One region of the Streptomyces sp. NPDC033180 genome, then DNA from elsewhere that is predicted to be linked to it. Evidence: riboswitches for the same ligand, from Rfam matches in the RefSeq annotation. Region 1 holds a riboswitch; the other holds the start of a gene.

Region 1 (7,786 bases):
GTTCCCGCCGCCCGACGGCACCACCACCGTCGTGCCGCAGCCCTGCCACCGCGACGCGGGTGTCATCGCCTTCACCGCGCACTCGGTGGTCTTCACCGACGAGGACCCGCGGTGGGTGCACGCCACCCTCGCCGCACTCGACTGCGATCCGCTGGCCGCCACGATGAACCCCCGGTTCCTCGCCGCCTTCCTGGAGCGGACGGGACGCGCGACGGACACCACCGACCTCCTGACCGTGGCCGACGCCCTGCCGGGCGGCCCCGACCCGGACCTCGGCCTCCGTGAGCTCGACGACCCCGACCACCCCCGGGTGGTCAGGGCCCGCAAGCGCCGCGACGACGTGCGGGTGTGGGCCACCGCGAGCGGCAGCGGGGTACTGGTGCTCGGGCGCGGACTCGCCGGGCGCTGGGAGGCGGCGATCGAGGTCGACGAGGACGTACGCCACCGGGGGCTCGGCCGGGCGCTCGCACGCGCGGCCCGGCACCTGGTGCCCGGCGCGGCGCCGGTGTGGGCCCAGCAGTCCCCGGGCAACGCCCGCAGCGTGCGCGCCTTCCAGGCGGCCGGCTACCGGCCGGTGGGCGCGGAGGCGTTGTTCATCGCTCGGTGAGGGCTGCCGGTGGCCTGCGGCCGTGGCCGGGGCTCAGCACTCGATGATGTTCACCGCGAGCCCGCCCCGAGCCGTCTCCTTGTACTTCACGCTCATGTCGGCGCCGGTGTCCTTCATGGTCTTGATGACCTTGTCGAGGGACACCTTGTGGCTGCCGTCGCCGCGCATCGCCATCTTCGCCGCGGTCACGGCCTTCACGGCCGCCATGCCGTTGCGCTCGATGCACGGGATCTGGACGAGGCCGCCGACCGGGTCGCAGGTGAGGCCGAGGTTGTGCTCCATGCCGATCTCGGCCGCGTTCTCGACCTGCTCGGGGGAGCCGCCGAGCACCTCGGCGAGGGCGCCCGCCGCCATCGAGCAGGCGGAGCCGACCTCGCCCTGGCAGCCGACCTCGGCGCCGGAGATCGAGGCGTTCTCCTTGAAGAGCATGCCGATCGCGCCGGCCGAGAGCAGGAAGCGGACCACGCCGTCCTCGTCGGCTCCGGGGATGAAGTTCATGTAGTAGTGCAGGACCGCCGGGATGATGCCCGCGGCGCCGTTCGTCGGGGCGGTCACGACCCGGCCGCCCGCGGCGTTCTCCTCGTTCACCGCCATCGCGTACAGCGTGATCCACTCCATGGAGCGTGCCAGCGGATCGCCCTCGGCACGCAGCTGCCGTGCGGAGTTGGCCGCGCGGCGGCGGACCTTGAGGCCGCCCGGCAGGATGCCCTCGCGGGACATGCCGCGCGAGACGCAGGACTGCATGACGCCCCAGATGTCGAGCAGACCCGAGCGGATCTCCTCCTCGGTGCGCCATGCCTTCTCGTTCTCCAGCATCAGCGCGGAGATGGACAGGCCGGTCTCCTCGGCCAGGCGCAGGAGCTCGTCGCCGGTGCGGAAGGGGTGTTTGAGGACCGTGTCGTCCGGCACGATCGGGTTCTCGCCGGCCACGGCGTCGTCGTCGACCACGAAGCCGCCGCCCACGGAGTAGTACGTCTTCTCCAGGACGAGGCCGCCCTCATGGTCGTACGCGAAGATCGTCATGCCGTTGGCGTGGTACGGCAGGGCCTTGCGGCGGTGCAGGACCAGGTCCTCGTCGAAGTCGAAGTCGATCTCGTGCATGCCGAGCAGGTTGAGGCGGCCGGTGCTCTTGATCTGCTCGACGCGGTCGTCGGCGAACTCCACGTCGACCGAGCGCGGGGACTCGCCCTCCAGGCCGAGCAGAACCGCCTTCGGGGTGCCATGGCCGTGGCCCGTCGCGCCGAGCGAGCCGTAGAGCTCGGCCCGTATCGCGGTGGTGTGGGCCATCAGGCCCTCGTTCTTGAGGCGGCTCGCGAAGATGCGGGCGGCGCGCATGGGACCGACCGTGTGGGAGCTGGACGGGCCGATGCCGATCGAGAACAGGTCGAAGACCGAGAGGGCCACGAGAAACTCCAATGGTGGTTGGTAGACGCCGTTGTCTGCCGGGGTGGTGCAGAGAACTACGAAAAGCTGCGATTGGCTGTGCGGGTAATGCGCGAACGCGGGGCATGAGCCGGGGCACCGCACTCACTGTCTTCACTGTCCAGTGTGCGCGGTGCCCCGAAGTTTCGTACGAAGGAAAGCGTACGAAACCGCTACAGGTTGGGGTACAGCGGGTGCTTGGCCGCCAAGGCCGACACGCGGGCCTTGAGCGACTCCGTGTCGACGTCGCCCGGCTTCAGCGCCTCGGCGATGACGTCGGCGACCTCGCGGAAGTCGTCCTCCTGGAAGCCACGGGTCGCGAGCGCGGGCGTACCGATCCGCAGGCCCGATGTGACCATCGGGGGGCGCGGGTCGTTCGGGACCGCGTTGCGGTTGACCGTGATCCCGACCTCGTGGAGGCGGTCCTCGGCCTGCTGGCCGTCCAGCTCGGAGTTGCGCAGGTCCACCAGGACCAGGTGCACGTCCGTGCCGCCGGACAGCACGTCCACGCCGACGGCCTTCGCGTCGTCCTGCACCAGGCGCTCGGCCAGGATGCGGGCGCCGTCCAGGGTGCGCTGCTGGCGCTCCTTGAACTCCTCGCTCGCCGCGACCTTGAAGGAGACGGCCTTGGCGGCGATCACGTGCTCCAGGGGGCCGCCCTGGAAGCCGGGGAAGACCGCGGAGTTCAGCTTCTTCGCGAACTCCTTGCTGCGGGCCAGGATGACGCCGCCGCGCGGGCCGCCGAGCGTCTTGTGCGTGGTGGAGGTGACCACGTCGGCGAACGGCACCGGGTTCGGGTGCAGACCGGCCGCGACGAGCCCGGCGAAGTGCGCCATGTCGACCCACAGGTACGCGCCGACCTCGTCGGCGATCCGGCGGAACTCCGCGAAGTCCAGCTGACGCGGGTAGGCCGACCAGCCCGCGATGATGACCTTCGGGTTGTTCTCCTTGGCCAGGCGCTCGACCTCGGCCATGTCCACCAGGCCGGCCTCGTCGACGTGGTAGGCGACCACGTTGAACTGCTTGCCGGAGAAGTTCAGGCGCATGCCGTGCGTGAGGTGGCCGCCGTGCGCCAGGTCCAGGCCGAGGATCGTGTCGCCGGGCTTGGCGATCGCGAAGAGAGCGGCCTGGTTGGCGGAGGCGCCGGAGTGCGGCTGGACGTTGGCGTACTCGGCGCCGAACAGGTCCTTGATCCGGTCGATCGCGATCTGCTCGGTGACGTCCACGTGCTCGCAGCCGCCGTAGTAGCGGCGGCCGGGGTAGCCCTCGGCGTACTTGTTCGTGAGGACGGTGCCCTGGGCCTCCATGACGGCGACCGGAGCGAAGTTCTCCGAGGCGATCATTTCCAGGGTGGACTGCTGGCGGTGGAGCTCGGCGTCGACGGCGGCGGCGACGTCCGGGTCCAGCTCGTGGAGAGGGGTGTTGAGAAGCGACATCACACGATCCCTATCGGTATGGGTCAGCCGGCGGTGAAGGCGGTGTACTCATCGGCGGAGAGCAGGTCGTCCGGCTCATCCGTGATGCGCACCTTGAACAGCCAACCGCCCTCGAACGGGGCGGAGTTGACCAGCGACGGGTCCTCGACGACGTCCTGGTTGGCGGCGACGATCTCGCCGGTCACCGGGGCGTAGAGGTCGCTGACCGACTTGGTCGACTCCAGCTCGCCGCAGGACTCGCCCGCGGTCACCGTGTCACCGACCTCGGGGAGCTGGGCGAAGACGACGTCACCGAGCGCGTTGGCCGCGTGCTCCGTGATGCCGACGGTCGCCACACCGTCCTCGGTGGCCGAGAGCCACTCGTGCTCCTTGCTGTACCGCAGCTGCTGGGGGTTGCTCATGACCTGAATTCTCCTGTACGCGGGGGAGTGCTGGTGAACGACGCTGTTGTGCGGGGTATCACTTCTGGCGCTTGTAGAACGGCAGCGCCACGACCGCGTACGGCTCGTGCGTGCCCCGGATGTCCACGCCGACACCCTCGGTACCGGGGGTCGCGTGCGCCGCGTCGACGTACGCGATGGCGATCGGCTTGCCGAGCGTCGGGGACGGGGCGCCGGAGGTGACCTCGCCGATGACCTTGCCGTCGGCGACCACGGAGAAGCCCGCGCGCGGGACGCGGCGGCCCTCGGCGATCAGGCCGACCAGCCCCCGCGGGGGAGCGGCCTCGGCGCGCTCGGCGGCGGCCGCGAGCGCCGCGCGCCCCACGAAGGTGTCGGACTGCGAGGTCTTCTCGAACTTGACGACCCGGCCGAGGCCCGCGTCGAAGGGCGTCAGGTCCGCGGTCAGCTCGTGCCCGTACAGCGGCATGCCCGCCTCAAGGCGGAGCGTGTCGCGGCAGGAGAGCCCGGCGGGGACCAGGCCGACGGGCTCGCCCGCCTCCATCAGCGCGCCCCACAGCTTCTCGGCGTCGCCGGGGGCGACGAACAGCTCGAAGCCGTCCTCGCCGGTGTAGCCCGTGCGGGCGATCAGCGCGGGCACGCCCGCGACCGTGCCCGGCAGGCCCGCGTAGTACTTCAGACCGTCCAGGTCCGCGTCCGTGAGTGATGTGAGGATGCCGGGGGACTCGGGACCCTGGACGGCGAGCAGGGCGTACGCGTCGCGGTCGTCGCGTACCTCCGCGTCGAAGCCGTCGGCGCGGGCGGTGAGCGCGTCGAGCACGACCTGGGCGTTCGAGGCGTTGGCGACCACCATGTACTCGGGGGCCTCGGTCTCGCCGAGCCGGTAGACGATCAGGTCGTCCAGGATGCCGCCGTCCTCGGCACAGATCATCGTGTAGCGGGCGCGGCCGACACCGATGGAGCCGATGTTGCCGACCAGCGCGAAGTTCAGGAAGTCCACGGCCTCGGGGCCGGCCACGGTGATCTCGCCCATGTGGGAGAGGTCGAAGAGACCGGCCTTCGTGCGCACGGCGATGTGCTCGTCGCGCTCGCTGCCGTAGCGGAGCGGCATGTCCCAGCCCGCGAAGTCGGTCATGGTCGCGCCGAGCGCGCGATGCACGGCATCGAGTGCGGTCAGACGGGGGGCGGTACTCATTCGTGGAACTCCCAGGGCATGACGGGCGAGGTCGATCCTCCCCATCTGTCATCGAAACCTGAGAGGTTCACCACGACCCGCTCGTACGTCCCGTACTGCTCGTACAGGGGGAGGGTCATGACTTGCACCTTGGGTGGAGCCGCACAGGCGGCCCGCTTTTCAGATGTGCCTCGCCCGCGCGGTACGGGGCCTGAGAGATTCAAGGGAGGGACTTGCTCCTTCGGCGCCCCGGCGCGTCGTACGACGGCTGCCGGGAACTCTCCCGCGCGGATTCAAACGGCCTGTATGGAGTTTGCGCGCACATCATTGCACGCGCCTACGTCACAGGGCAGTGCCAGTCCAGTAATGCCCTTGTGCCGCATTACCTTCTCTTTACACTTGCCGGGGAAGCTGCGGTAAGCAGGTACGTGACCAGCTATGGGGAGGCCGATCACGGTGCGCAGGACGAGCGTCTACGCGACCAACACAGGGGTGGCCCTGCCCAAACAGGCAGCCGCCCCCTCCAGGGAGGGCTGCGGCGCCCTGCCGGCGGCCGTCGTCCGCGACCTGCGGCAGCGGACCGGTCACAGCCCGCACCGCCTCACGTTCGGCGAGGGCGATCTGATCGTCGTCTCCGGGCTGCCCGGCAGCGGCAAGTCCACGCTGATGCGCAGAGCCGTCGCGGGCCCGCGCATCGACTCGCAGGACACCCGCGACCGCTGGGCCCGGCGCATGCCGAGCCTGCTGCCGTACGCGGTGTACCGCCCCCTGGTCCGCCTCGCGCACTATGCGGGCCTGCGCAGAGCCCTGCGCTCCGGCGAGGGCGTCGTGGTGCACGACTGCGGTACCCAGGCCTGGGTGCGCCGCTGGCTGGCCCGCGAGGCCGCGCGGCGCGGCACGACCCTGCACCTGTTGCTGCTCGACGTGCCGCCGGACACCGCCATAGAGGGGCAGCTCTCGCGCGGTCGCGGCGTGTCGCGGTACGCCTTCGCGCGGCACCGCAGAACGGTCGGCCGACTCGTCGGCGCCGCCGAGCGGGGCGACCTGCCGCGCGGCTGCGGCTCGGCCGTGCTCCTCGACCGGACGGCGGCCGGGGTGCTGCGGGGCATCGGCTTCGGACGCTGAGCCGCCCGCCGTGAGCCGCCCGCCGTGAGCCGTCCGTCACGAGCCGTCCGCCACGTTAGGGTCGTGCCGCAGGCAGAGCGGGACAGAGCAGGGGTTGGACAGATGGACATTCCGGCGCAGGCACACGCCCATCCCTACGGAGGATGGCCGGGCAACGAACTCGAAGAGGTACTCGCGGCATCCCTGGGCACGCCCGACGCACCCCACACATCTGCGGGGGCCCGCATCGTCGAGGTGCTCGGCCGCAGCCACGTCTGGGTCCCGCTGCCGAACGGCGGCGCCCCGGACAGCGGCACCCTGGACCTGCCCACGCTGGAGATCGAAGGCCAGGCCTACGTCCCCGTCTTCAGCTCCGAGCAGCAGTTCCAGCACGCCACCGGCGGCCGGATGGGCTGCACCGTGGCGCCCGCCGTGGAGTTCGCGCGCGGCCTGCCCCCGCAGCTGGGCATCGCAGTCAACCCGGACGGCACGGTCGGCGTGCCCCTGCCGCCGCCCGCCGTCGCCGAGCTCTGCCGCTCCGGGCGCACCCCGCTGGACGGCCCCGCGAGCGGCGGCCGCGTACGCCTCTTCGAACCGGACTGGCAGGAGGACCCGGTGGACTTCCTGTCCGCCGCCGCCCACGAGTTCGAGGCCACCGGGGTCGTCCTGAGCGCCCGCCGCTGCCTGGCGAGCGTCGAGGGCGACGCGCCCGCGCTGTTCATCGGCGTCGAACTGACCTCCTGGGAGGGCGACGCGCGCGACCTGCCGATGGAGGCGGTGGGGCGGGCGCTCGGCCGGGCCCCGGTGGCCTGGCCGGTGAACCTGGTGCTGCTGGACGTCGCCCAGGATCCGGTCGGCGACTGGATGCGCGAGCGGGTGCGGCCCTTCTTCGGCCGGGCTCCCGGACACGGGCACGGACACGGGCACGGACACGGGCACGGACAGGTGTAAGGACATGTGCAGGTCCGTGTGTGAGGGTGCCGTACGTCAAGTCGGCGTCAGGATCGCCGCTTAAGCTGGTTTCATGACCCGGGTCCGCCGGGTCGGCGGGTCGTAGGGTCATCGGGTCATCGCGAAGGGGCGGTTAAGGGTGAGTGCGTCGGGCACGGCTGCGGCCGGGCAGGTCGAGCACATGCTGCGCCAGGTGACGCCGGGGCGCTATGACGCCTACGAGGCGCTCCTGCGGGCGCTCGCCGCCGACCAGGTGTGGATGCTGCTCTGGCACGGCCAGGCCGGATCCCCCGACGCCCAGTACGGGAACATGGAGGTCGAGGGCCTCGGGTACGCGCCCTGCGTGACCTCCGCCCAGGAGCTCTCCGCCAGTGGCTGGAACCGCTCGTACGAAGTGGTCAGCGGACTCGACATCTCCCGCACCCTCTACCCCGACCACTACGGCCTCTGGCTCAACCCCCACGCCCCCGGCGGTGGCGTCGGCATCCCCTGGCTCGACCTGCGGCGCATCGCGTCGGGCCTCGACCTGCTGCCCGCGGGACCGCTCCGGCTCACCGAGCCGGCCATCGAGATCCCCCAGTTCTACGCCCTGCTCACGCAGAACGCGCACCGCACCCCCGCCGTCCGCTCACTGCGCCGCGCCTGGGTGCAGCCCGCGCTCGGCGCCCCGTACCTGGCCATCGGCCTCGATGTG
Region 2 (7,786 bases), on a different contig from region 1:
TTGTCCTCGGCGGGCCAGTCACCGCCGACCTTCTCGATCTCCGCGCGAATGCTGATCATGGCCTCGCAGAACCGGTCGATCTCGACCAGGTCCTCGCTCTCGGTCGGCTCGATCATCAGCGTCCCCGCGACCGGGAACGACATGGTCGGCGCGTGGAAGCCGTAGTCGATGAGCCGCTTGGCGATGTCGTCGACGCTGACACCGGTCGCCTTGCTGAGCGGCCGCAGATCGATGATGCACTCGTGCGCGACGAGCCCGCCGGGGCCGGTGTAGAGCACCGGGTAGTGCGGCTCGAGGCGCTTGGCGATGTAGTTCGCAGAGAGCACCGCGACCTGTGTGGCTCGCTTGAGGCCCTCGCCGCCCATGAGCCGTACGTACGCCCAGGAGATCGGCAGGATTCCGGCCGAGCCCCACGGCGCGGCGGAGATCGGACCGACGCCCGTCTCGGGGCCCGCGGCGGGCTGCAGCGGGTGGTTGGGCAGGAACGGCGCGAGGTGCTCACGCACACCGACCGGGCCGACGCCGGGGCCACCGCCGCCGTGCGGGATGCAGAAGGTCTTGTGCAGGTTCAGGTGCGAGACGTCGCCACCGAACTTGCCGGGCTGGGCGAGGCCCACCAGGGCGTTGAGGTTCGCCCCGTCGACGTAGACCTGGCCGCCCGCCTCGTGCACCTGGGCGCAGATGTCGGCGACGTGCTCCTCGAACACACCGTGCGTCGACGGGTACGTGATCATCAGCACCGACAGCTCGTCGCGGTGCTTCTCGATCTTGGCGCGCAGGTCCTCGACGTCGATCTCGCCGTCGTCGCTGGTCTTCACGACGACGACCTTCATGCCGGCCATCACGGCGCTCGCGGCGTTGGTGCCGTGCGCGGAGGACGGGATGAGGCAGACGGTGCGCTGCTCGTCGCCGTTGGCGCGGTGGTAGCCGCGCACGGCGAGCAGTCCGGCCAGCTCGCCCTGCGAACCGGCGTTGGGCTGCAGCGAGACCTTGTCGTAACCGGTGACCTCGGCGAGCCGCTCCTCCAGCTCACGGATGAGCGTCAGATAGCCCTGCGCCTGCTGGGCGGGCGCGAAGGGGTGCAGCTGCCCGAACTCGGGCCAGGTGACCGGCTCCATCTCCGTGGTCGCGTTGAGCTTCATGGTGCAGGAGCCCAGCGGGATCATGCCCCGGTCGAGCGCGTAGTCGCGGTCGGCCAGCTTGCGCAGGTAGCGCAGCATCGCGGTCTCGGAGCGGTACTGGTGGAAGACGGGGTGTGTCAGGTACTCGTCGTCACGCAGCAGACCGGCCGGGAGCGAGTCCGCGGTCTCCGCGTCGAGCGCCTCGACGTCGCCCTCGACACCGAACGCGGTCCAGATCGCGGTCAGTTGCTTGCGCGTGGTGGTCTCGTCGCAGGCCAGCGAGACGTGGTCGGCGTCGATCTGGTGGATGTTGACGCCACCCTCGCGGGCGGCGGCCACGAGCTCGTCGGCCCTGCCGGGCACCCGCACGGTCAGGGTGTCGAAGTACGCGCCGTGCACGACCTCGACCCCGCCCGCGGTGAGTCCTGCGGCGAGCACGGTCGCGTAGCGGTGGGTACGCCGTGCGATGGCCTTGAGACCCTCGGGCCCGTGGTAGACCGCGTACATTCCGGCCATCACGGCGAGCAGCACCTGAGCGGTACAGATGTTGCTGGTGGCCTTCTCGCGGCGGATGTGCTGCTCGCGGGTCTGCAGCGCGAGCCGGTAGGCCTTGTTGCCGTCCGCGTCCACGGAGACACCGACGAGCCGCCCCGGCAGGCTGCGCGCGAACTTCTCGCGCACCGCCATGTAACCGGCGTGCGGGCCGCCGAAGCCCATCGGGACGCCGAAGCGCTGCGTGGTGCCGACGGCGATGTCGGCGCCGAGCTCACCCGGCGAGGTGAGCAGCGTCAGGGCCAGCAGGTCGGCGGCGACGGAGACGACGGCACCGAGCTCGTGCGCCTGCTCGATGAGGGGCTTTATGTCGCGTACGGCACCGGAGGCGCCGGGGTACTGGATCAGCACGCCGACGACACCGCGCTCGGCGACGTCGGCCGGGATGCCCTCGCTCAGATCGGCGACGACGACCTCGACACCGGTCGGCTCGGCGCGGGTCCGAATGACGGCGATCGTCTGCGGCAGCGCGTCCGCGTCGACGAGGAAGACACCGTTCTTGACCTTGCCCATACGCCGCGACAGGGCCATGGCCTCGGCGGCGGCCGTCCCCTCGTCGAGCAGCGAGGCACCGGAGGTGGGCAGCCCCGTCAGCTCGGCGACGACGGTCTGGAAGTTCAGCAGCGCCTCGAGACGCCCCTGGGAGATCTCGGGCTGGTACGGCGTGTAGGCGGTGTACCACGCCGGGTTCTCCATGACGTTCCGCAGAATCACGGGCGGCGTGAAGGTCCCGTAGTAACCGAGCCCGATCATGGAATCGAGAACCTGGTTACGGTCCGCGAGCGAGCGCAGCTCGGCGAGGACCTCGGCCTCGGTACGCGCCCCGGGCAGGTTCAGCGTCTCGGTGTTCTTGATCACATCCGGCACGGCGGCCGCGGTCAGCTCGTCGAGCGAGCCGTATCCGACCTGCGCGAGCATCTTGGCCCGTGCTTCCACGTCGGGACCGATGTGCCGCTGCTCGAAGGGAATGCCCTGTTCGAGCTGGGAGAGCGGGATGCGAGGGGTGGCGGTCATTGCGGAGGCCTCCTGGTCTGACGCGACCTGCGAGGGGCACCACGGCACGGGTACCCGGACGGCCTCCCCCTCTGTCATCTCAACCTGAGAGTTTCACCGGTCCATGCCCCGCGAGAGGCGTCGCACCGGCTTTCACCGTCGGTGAGGAAGGGGTCCGAACGTGCCCGCCCGACGCCCGCCCTACTTTCCAGAGTGACCTCGTCCGTGCGGTACGGGGGCCTGAGAGATTCCGGGGAGGAGTTGCTCCTTCGGCGCCTCCGGTGTCTTGACCGGAGAGCTCTCCCGCACGGGGTCAGCAGCCAAGCGCCAGCCTACCAGCGAGGACCACGGCCGATCCCTCGAGTGGCCGCCTGCCCCGAAGTGCTCTTTCGTAGTGATGACGAACGAACGAGGATGAGTTACGCCCCACTTCGACATGCCTCGACCAGTTGGAGGGCCCGTGCAGACCGATATCGATCCGCGCAACCTGATCGGCCGGAAGGCGTTCGACCGGAACGGGGCCAAGATCGGCACGATCGACGAGGTCTATCTCGACGACGCCACCGGCGCCCCGGAGTGGGCGGCCATACGCACGGGTCTGTTCAGCCGGGACACGTTCGTCCCCCTGGAGCCCAGCGAACTCACCAGCGACGGCACCCTGCGCATCCCGTTCGAACGCTCCCTGATCAAGGACGCCCCGGACTTCGGCGTCGGCCGCCACCTCTCCCCCGAACAGGAACTGCAGCTCTACCACCACTACGGCCTGGACATCACACCACCCGAGTCGTCTCCACCCCCGGACCAGGACTTCGGCAAGATCGCCGGCAAGGGAGAATCCTGACGGCCGGCATCACCGCCGCTCCCGCTCCTCAGGAGACGCCACCAGGGGCAGCGGCTCCGCGGGTTCCAGGGCCGGATCATCCGTACGGAAGGTCCGCACCCGCCCCGGCGCCGACGACTCCGGCGTCTCGAAGCGCACCGTGACCCGCCCCAGGCCACTGCCCTGCACCCATCCGTGCCCGTACTCGGCATGCCGCACATCGTGCCCGGCGGCCCACCGCCGCTCGGCCGGCACGACCGGCTCCTCCACCGTCTCGCCCACGGGCTTCTCTGCGAGATCCTCGGCCCGCTCCGCCTCGGCCTCACGCTGCGTCTCCTGGACCTGCTCGGCCTCGGCCTCGGCCTGAGCCTGGGCTTGGGCCTGGGCGAAGAGGTCCTCCTGCGTGTAGTCCGCGAGCCCCGTGACCCCCACCCCGAGGAGCCGCACGCCTCCGGTGGTGTCCACGGACTCCAGGAGCCGCGCGGCGGCCTCCCGCACCACCCCGGGGTCGTCCGTCGGCCCACGCAGCGTCTCGGAGCGCGTCAGCGTCGAGAAATCGAACCGCCGCACCTTGATGACGATGGTCCGCCCCGAGTGCCCCGCGGCCCGCAGCCGCTCCACACACCGGTCGGCGAGCCGCGCGACCTCGCCCCTGACCCGTACCCGGTCATGGATGTCCACGTCATACGTGTCCTCGACGCTGACCGACTTGGATTCCCGCTCCGCCACCACGGGCCGCTCGTCCCGTGCGAGCGCCATCGCGTACAGCGCGCTCCCGTGCGACTTCCCGAGGAGCCGTACGAGCTCGTCCTCGCCGGCCTCCGCGATCTCCCCCACGGTCGTGATCCCGCCCCGCCGCAGATGGTCGCCGGTGGCCGGGCCCACACCGGGCAGGGTCCGGACCGGCATCGGCGCCAGGAGCTCCCGCTCGGTCCCGGGCACTATCAGCCGCAGGCCGTCCGGCTTGGCCTCCTCCGAGGCGATCTTCGCCAGCATCTTGGACGCGGCGAGCCCGACCGACCCCGCGAGCCCCGTCACCGCCTTGATGTCCGCGCGCAGCCGCTCGCCCACCACCAGCGCGGACGCCTGGTCGTCGGCCACCCCTCCCGCCTCCAGATCGACGAAGGCCTCATCCAGGCTGAGCGGCTCCACCAGCGGCGACAGCTCCCGCAGCAGCGTCATCACCTGGTCGCTGATCTCGCGATAGAGGCCGAAGCGCGGCACCAGATAGGCGGCGTTGGGAGCCAGCCGCCGCGCCTGCCCCATGGGCATCGCCGAGTGCACCCCGAACTTCCGCGCTTCGTACGAGGCCGTGGCCACCACGCCTCGCGGCCCGAGCCCGCCCACGACCACGGCTTTCCCGCGCAGACTCGGCTTCGCGGCCTGCTCGGCAGACGCGTAGAAGGCATCCATGTCGAGATGCAGAATCGTGGGCGCGGTTCTCACACCTCTGATGCTGCCCTACGCCACTGACAACGCCCCCGCACCCAAGGCGGCCGGCGACGGTCGTGGCCGCCTCACACGGCCCTGTTGCGCCGCCTGGCCAGCTCGTCGGCGGGGTTCTGCCGCACCAGCGTCTCGCCGGTGTCGATCCGCTCCCCGTGCAGCTGCGAAAGCGCGGCTTGCACGTCCCGCCACACGACACCCACCGCGATCCCGAAGACCCCCTGGCCACCCTGGAGCAGTTCGTGGACCTCGTCGGGCGACGTGCACTCGTAGACCGTCGCGCCGTCGCTCATGAGCGTCATCCGCTCCAGGTCCTGAAAACCGCGGTCCCGCAGGTGCTGGACCGTGGTCCGGATGTTCTGCAGGGACACGCCGGTGTCGAGGAACCGCTTCACGATCTTGAGAACGACGACGTCCCGGAAACTGTAGAGCCGCTGGGTCCCCGATCCACCCGCGGACCGCACACTGGGCTCCACCAGACCCGTACGGGCCCAGTAGTCGAGTTGTCGATACGTGATGCCGGCGGCCGCGCACGCGGTCGGCCCCCGGTAACCGATCTGTTCCTGTTCGGACTGTCCGGACGTGGCGTCCCCGCTCCCCTGAACCGCCATCGGCCTCTTCGGAGAGTGACCGGCCGCGCTGCTCTGAAGCGGATACGGCCCGCCCATCGCCGTACCGTCGCCGCTGCTTCTCACGCCGACCTCCGTCCTTGACCTGCCTTCACGACGGTAGGCAGTCGCCAGGGGCTCGTCAACGATCGCCACACTCGGCACGCCGAGTGATAATCACCCTAAGAGTGGTTTGCTGTGCCGCACCGCCGGGAAAGGCTAGCCGAATGGTCCGCCGATCCCTCGGGAACTGACGGCCTACTGGCTGTTGGTGCCGAAGTCCTCGGGCGAGATCTGGTCGAGGAACTCGCGGAACTTCTCCACCTCGTCCTCCTGCTCGTCCGGAATGGCGATGCCCGCGTCGTCGAGGACACCGTCGCTGCCGTAGATCGGCGTTCCGGTGCGCAGCGCGAGCGCTATGGCGTCGGAAGGCCGGGCGCTCACCTCGACTCCACTGGCGAAGACCAGTTCCGCGTAGAAGACCCCTTCTCGGAGGTCCGTGATGCGCACTTCGGTGAGCTCCTGACCCACCGCCTCCAGCACGTCCTTGAACAGGTCGTGGGTCAGCGGCCGTGCGGGCGCCATCCCCTGCTGTGCGAAGGCGATCGCGGTCGCCTCCCCTGGTCCGATCCAGATGGGGAGGTAGCGATCGCCTCCCACTTCACGCAGGAGCACGATCGGTTGGTTGGAGGGCATTTCCACCCGGACACCTACGACGTCGAGCTCGTTCACACAGCAACCCTAGGACGTGCCCGGCCGGTTTGGGTAGTCGGGCACCCTCCGAGTCAGGGCAACCGCACCCCGAGCGCGGTCTGCACCAGTGCAGAATGCAGCTTCCCGGTCAGCCCGGCGAGTTCCTTCGTACGGGCTTCCGCATGGGCTCTGGTCTGCGGATTGCGGTGCCGGCGCAGCGGAGCCACGACCTGGTCGACCAGGCCGGCCTCACGTTCGGCCGCCGACTTCATGGCGCGCAGATGCCTGGGTTCGATACCGAATCGCCCAAGTTCCACGACGAGCGCGGCGACCGTCACGGCCTCCGCGTCGTAACCACCCTCCGGCAAGGGCACGATGAGCCCGTACGTCTCCCAGTCGGCGAGCTGCTCCGCGTCGATCTCGGCGGCGGCAAGCAGCTCCGCACGGCCCACACGGGCGGCAGTGGGCTCCCCGGTGTCGCTCACGCCCCAGGCATCACCGGGCTCGCGCGGCTGCCCCAGAGAGGGCGTGGAGACCCGCTCACCGCGCTCCAAGGCGTCCAGGTGCTCCCGGATCACCTTGAGCGGCAGATAGTGGTCCCGCTGCATCCTCAGGACGTGACCGAGCCGCTCGACGTCCTGAGGACTGAACTTCCGGTAGCCCGAGGGCGTGCGCTCCGGCTCGATGAGCCCTTCCGACTCCAGGAAACGAATCTTGGAGATCGTGACCTCGGGAAACTCGTCACGCAGCGCGTTCAACACGGCGCCGATGCTCATCAGCCGACGGTCCTCGGCGGCGGTGCCGTTGCCGGCACCGCCCCTCGGTGTTTGAAGCATGGACCTTCCTGACAGATCAGATACCGATGCCCCGCTGGCTCGCGTAGAAGACCAGCCGGTACTTGCCGATCTGCACCTCGTCGCCGTTCGACAGCGCGACCGAGTCGATGCGCTCGCGATTGACGTACGTGCCGTTGAGGCTGCCCACATCGGCGACGGTGAAGGACCCGTCCCCGAGGCGACGGAACTCCACATGGCGGCGCGAGACGGTCACGTCGTCCAGGAAGATGTCGCTCTGCGGGTGGCGCCCCGCCGTGGTCAGCTCGCCGTCCAGGAGGAAGCGGCTGCCCGAGTTCGGCCCGCGGCGCACCACGAGGAGCGCGGAGCCGAGCGGCAGTGCGTCAACGGCGGCCTGGGCCTCCGGCGAGAGGGCGGGCGAGGCGGTCTGCCCCGTCACCTCCGCGTCGTAGGCCTCGAGGCCCGAGATGGAGATGGTCGAGGTCGTCTCGGACGGACGCTCCGGCGCGGCCCCGGCCCGCAGCGGCGCACCGCAGTTGGAGCAGAACCGGCTCGCGTCGGCGTTGCGGTTCCCGCACCTCGTACACACCAGGGCCATGGACGGATCCTCCTGCCGCGGCTGCCCCGCGGGGGCATTCGATGCGTACGGATCGGGGGTGAACCCTCCACCCGTACCTGAGGTCGACGGTTCTCCGAAACCTATGCGGCCCGGACCGGCAGGGTCAACAGACGACGCGCCCTGCGCGCCCGAAATGTCAC

The links. Region 1 has a riboswitch for glycine ahead of gcvT (glycine cleavage system aminomethyltransferase GcvT). Riboswitches for the same ligand answer to the same signal wherever they lie in the genome.
Region 2: linked by a shared signal. The riboswitch ahead of gcvP (aminomethyl-transferring glycine dehydrogenase) and the one ahead of gcvT (glycine cleavage system aminomethyltransferase GcvT) in region 1 are both predicted to bind glycine.

Annotation. Positions count from the first base shown of each region.
Region 1 is NZ_JBVIPU010000011.1:40,071-47,856, forward strand. Features, by position in the region: gene ACZ5WE_RS26435 (N-acetyltransferase) at 1-607, shown strand, start outside; gene ACZ5WE_RS26440 (L-serine ammonia-lyase) at 641-2,011, opposite strand; gene glyA (serine hydroxymethyltransferase) at 2,203-3,465, opposite strand; gene gcvH (glycine cleavage system protein GcvH) at 3,489-3,866, opposite strand; gene gcvT (glycine cleavage system aminomethyltransferase GcvT) at 3,925-5,058, opposite strand; glycine riboswitch at 5,094-5,227, opposite strand; glycine riboswitch at 5,228-5,333, opposite strand; gene ACZ5WE_RS26460 (AAA family ATPase) at 5,488-6,162, shown strand; gene ACZ5WE_RS26465 (enhanced serine sensitivity protein SseB) at 6,265-7,092, shown strand; gene ACZ5WE_RS26470 (enhanced serine sensitivity protein SseB C-terminal domain-containing protein) at 7,232-7,786, shown strand, end outside.
Region 2 is NZ_JBVIPU010000013.1:6,021-13,806, reverse strand. Features, by position in the region: gene gcvP (aminomethyl-transferring glycine dehydrogenase) at 1-2,687, opposite strand, end outside; glycine riboswitch at 2,885-2,982, opposite strand; gene ACZ5WE_RS28760 (PRC-barrel domain-containing protein) at 3,127-3,507, shown strand; gene ACZ5WE_RS28755 (DNA polymerase IV) at 3,517-4,932, opposite strand; gene ACZ5WE_RS28750 (MerR family transcriptional regulator) at 5,004-5,627, opposite strand; gene ACZ5WE_RS28745 (bifunctional nuclease family protein) at 5,799-6,272, opposite strand; gene ftsR (transcriptional regulator FtsR) at 6,326-7,069, opposite strand; gene ACZ5WE_RS28735 (FHA domain-containing protein) at 7,086-7,786, opposite strand, start outside.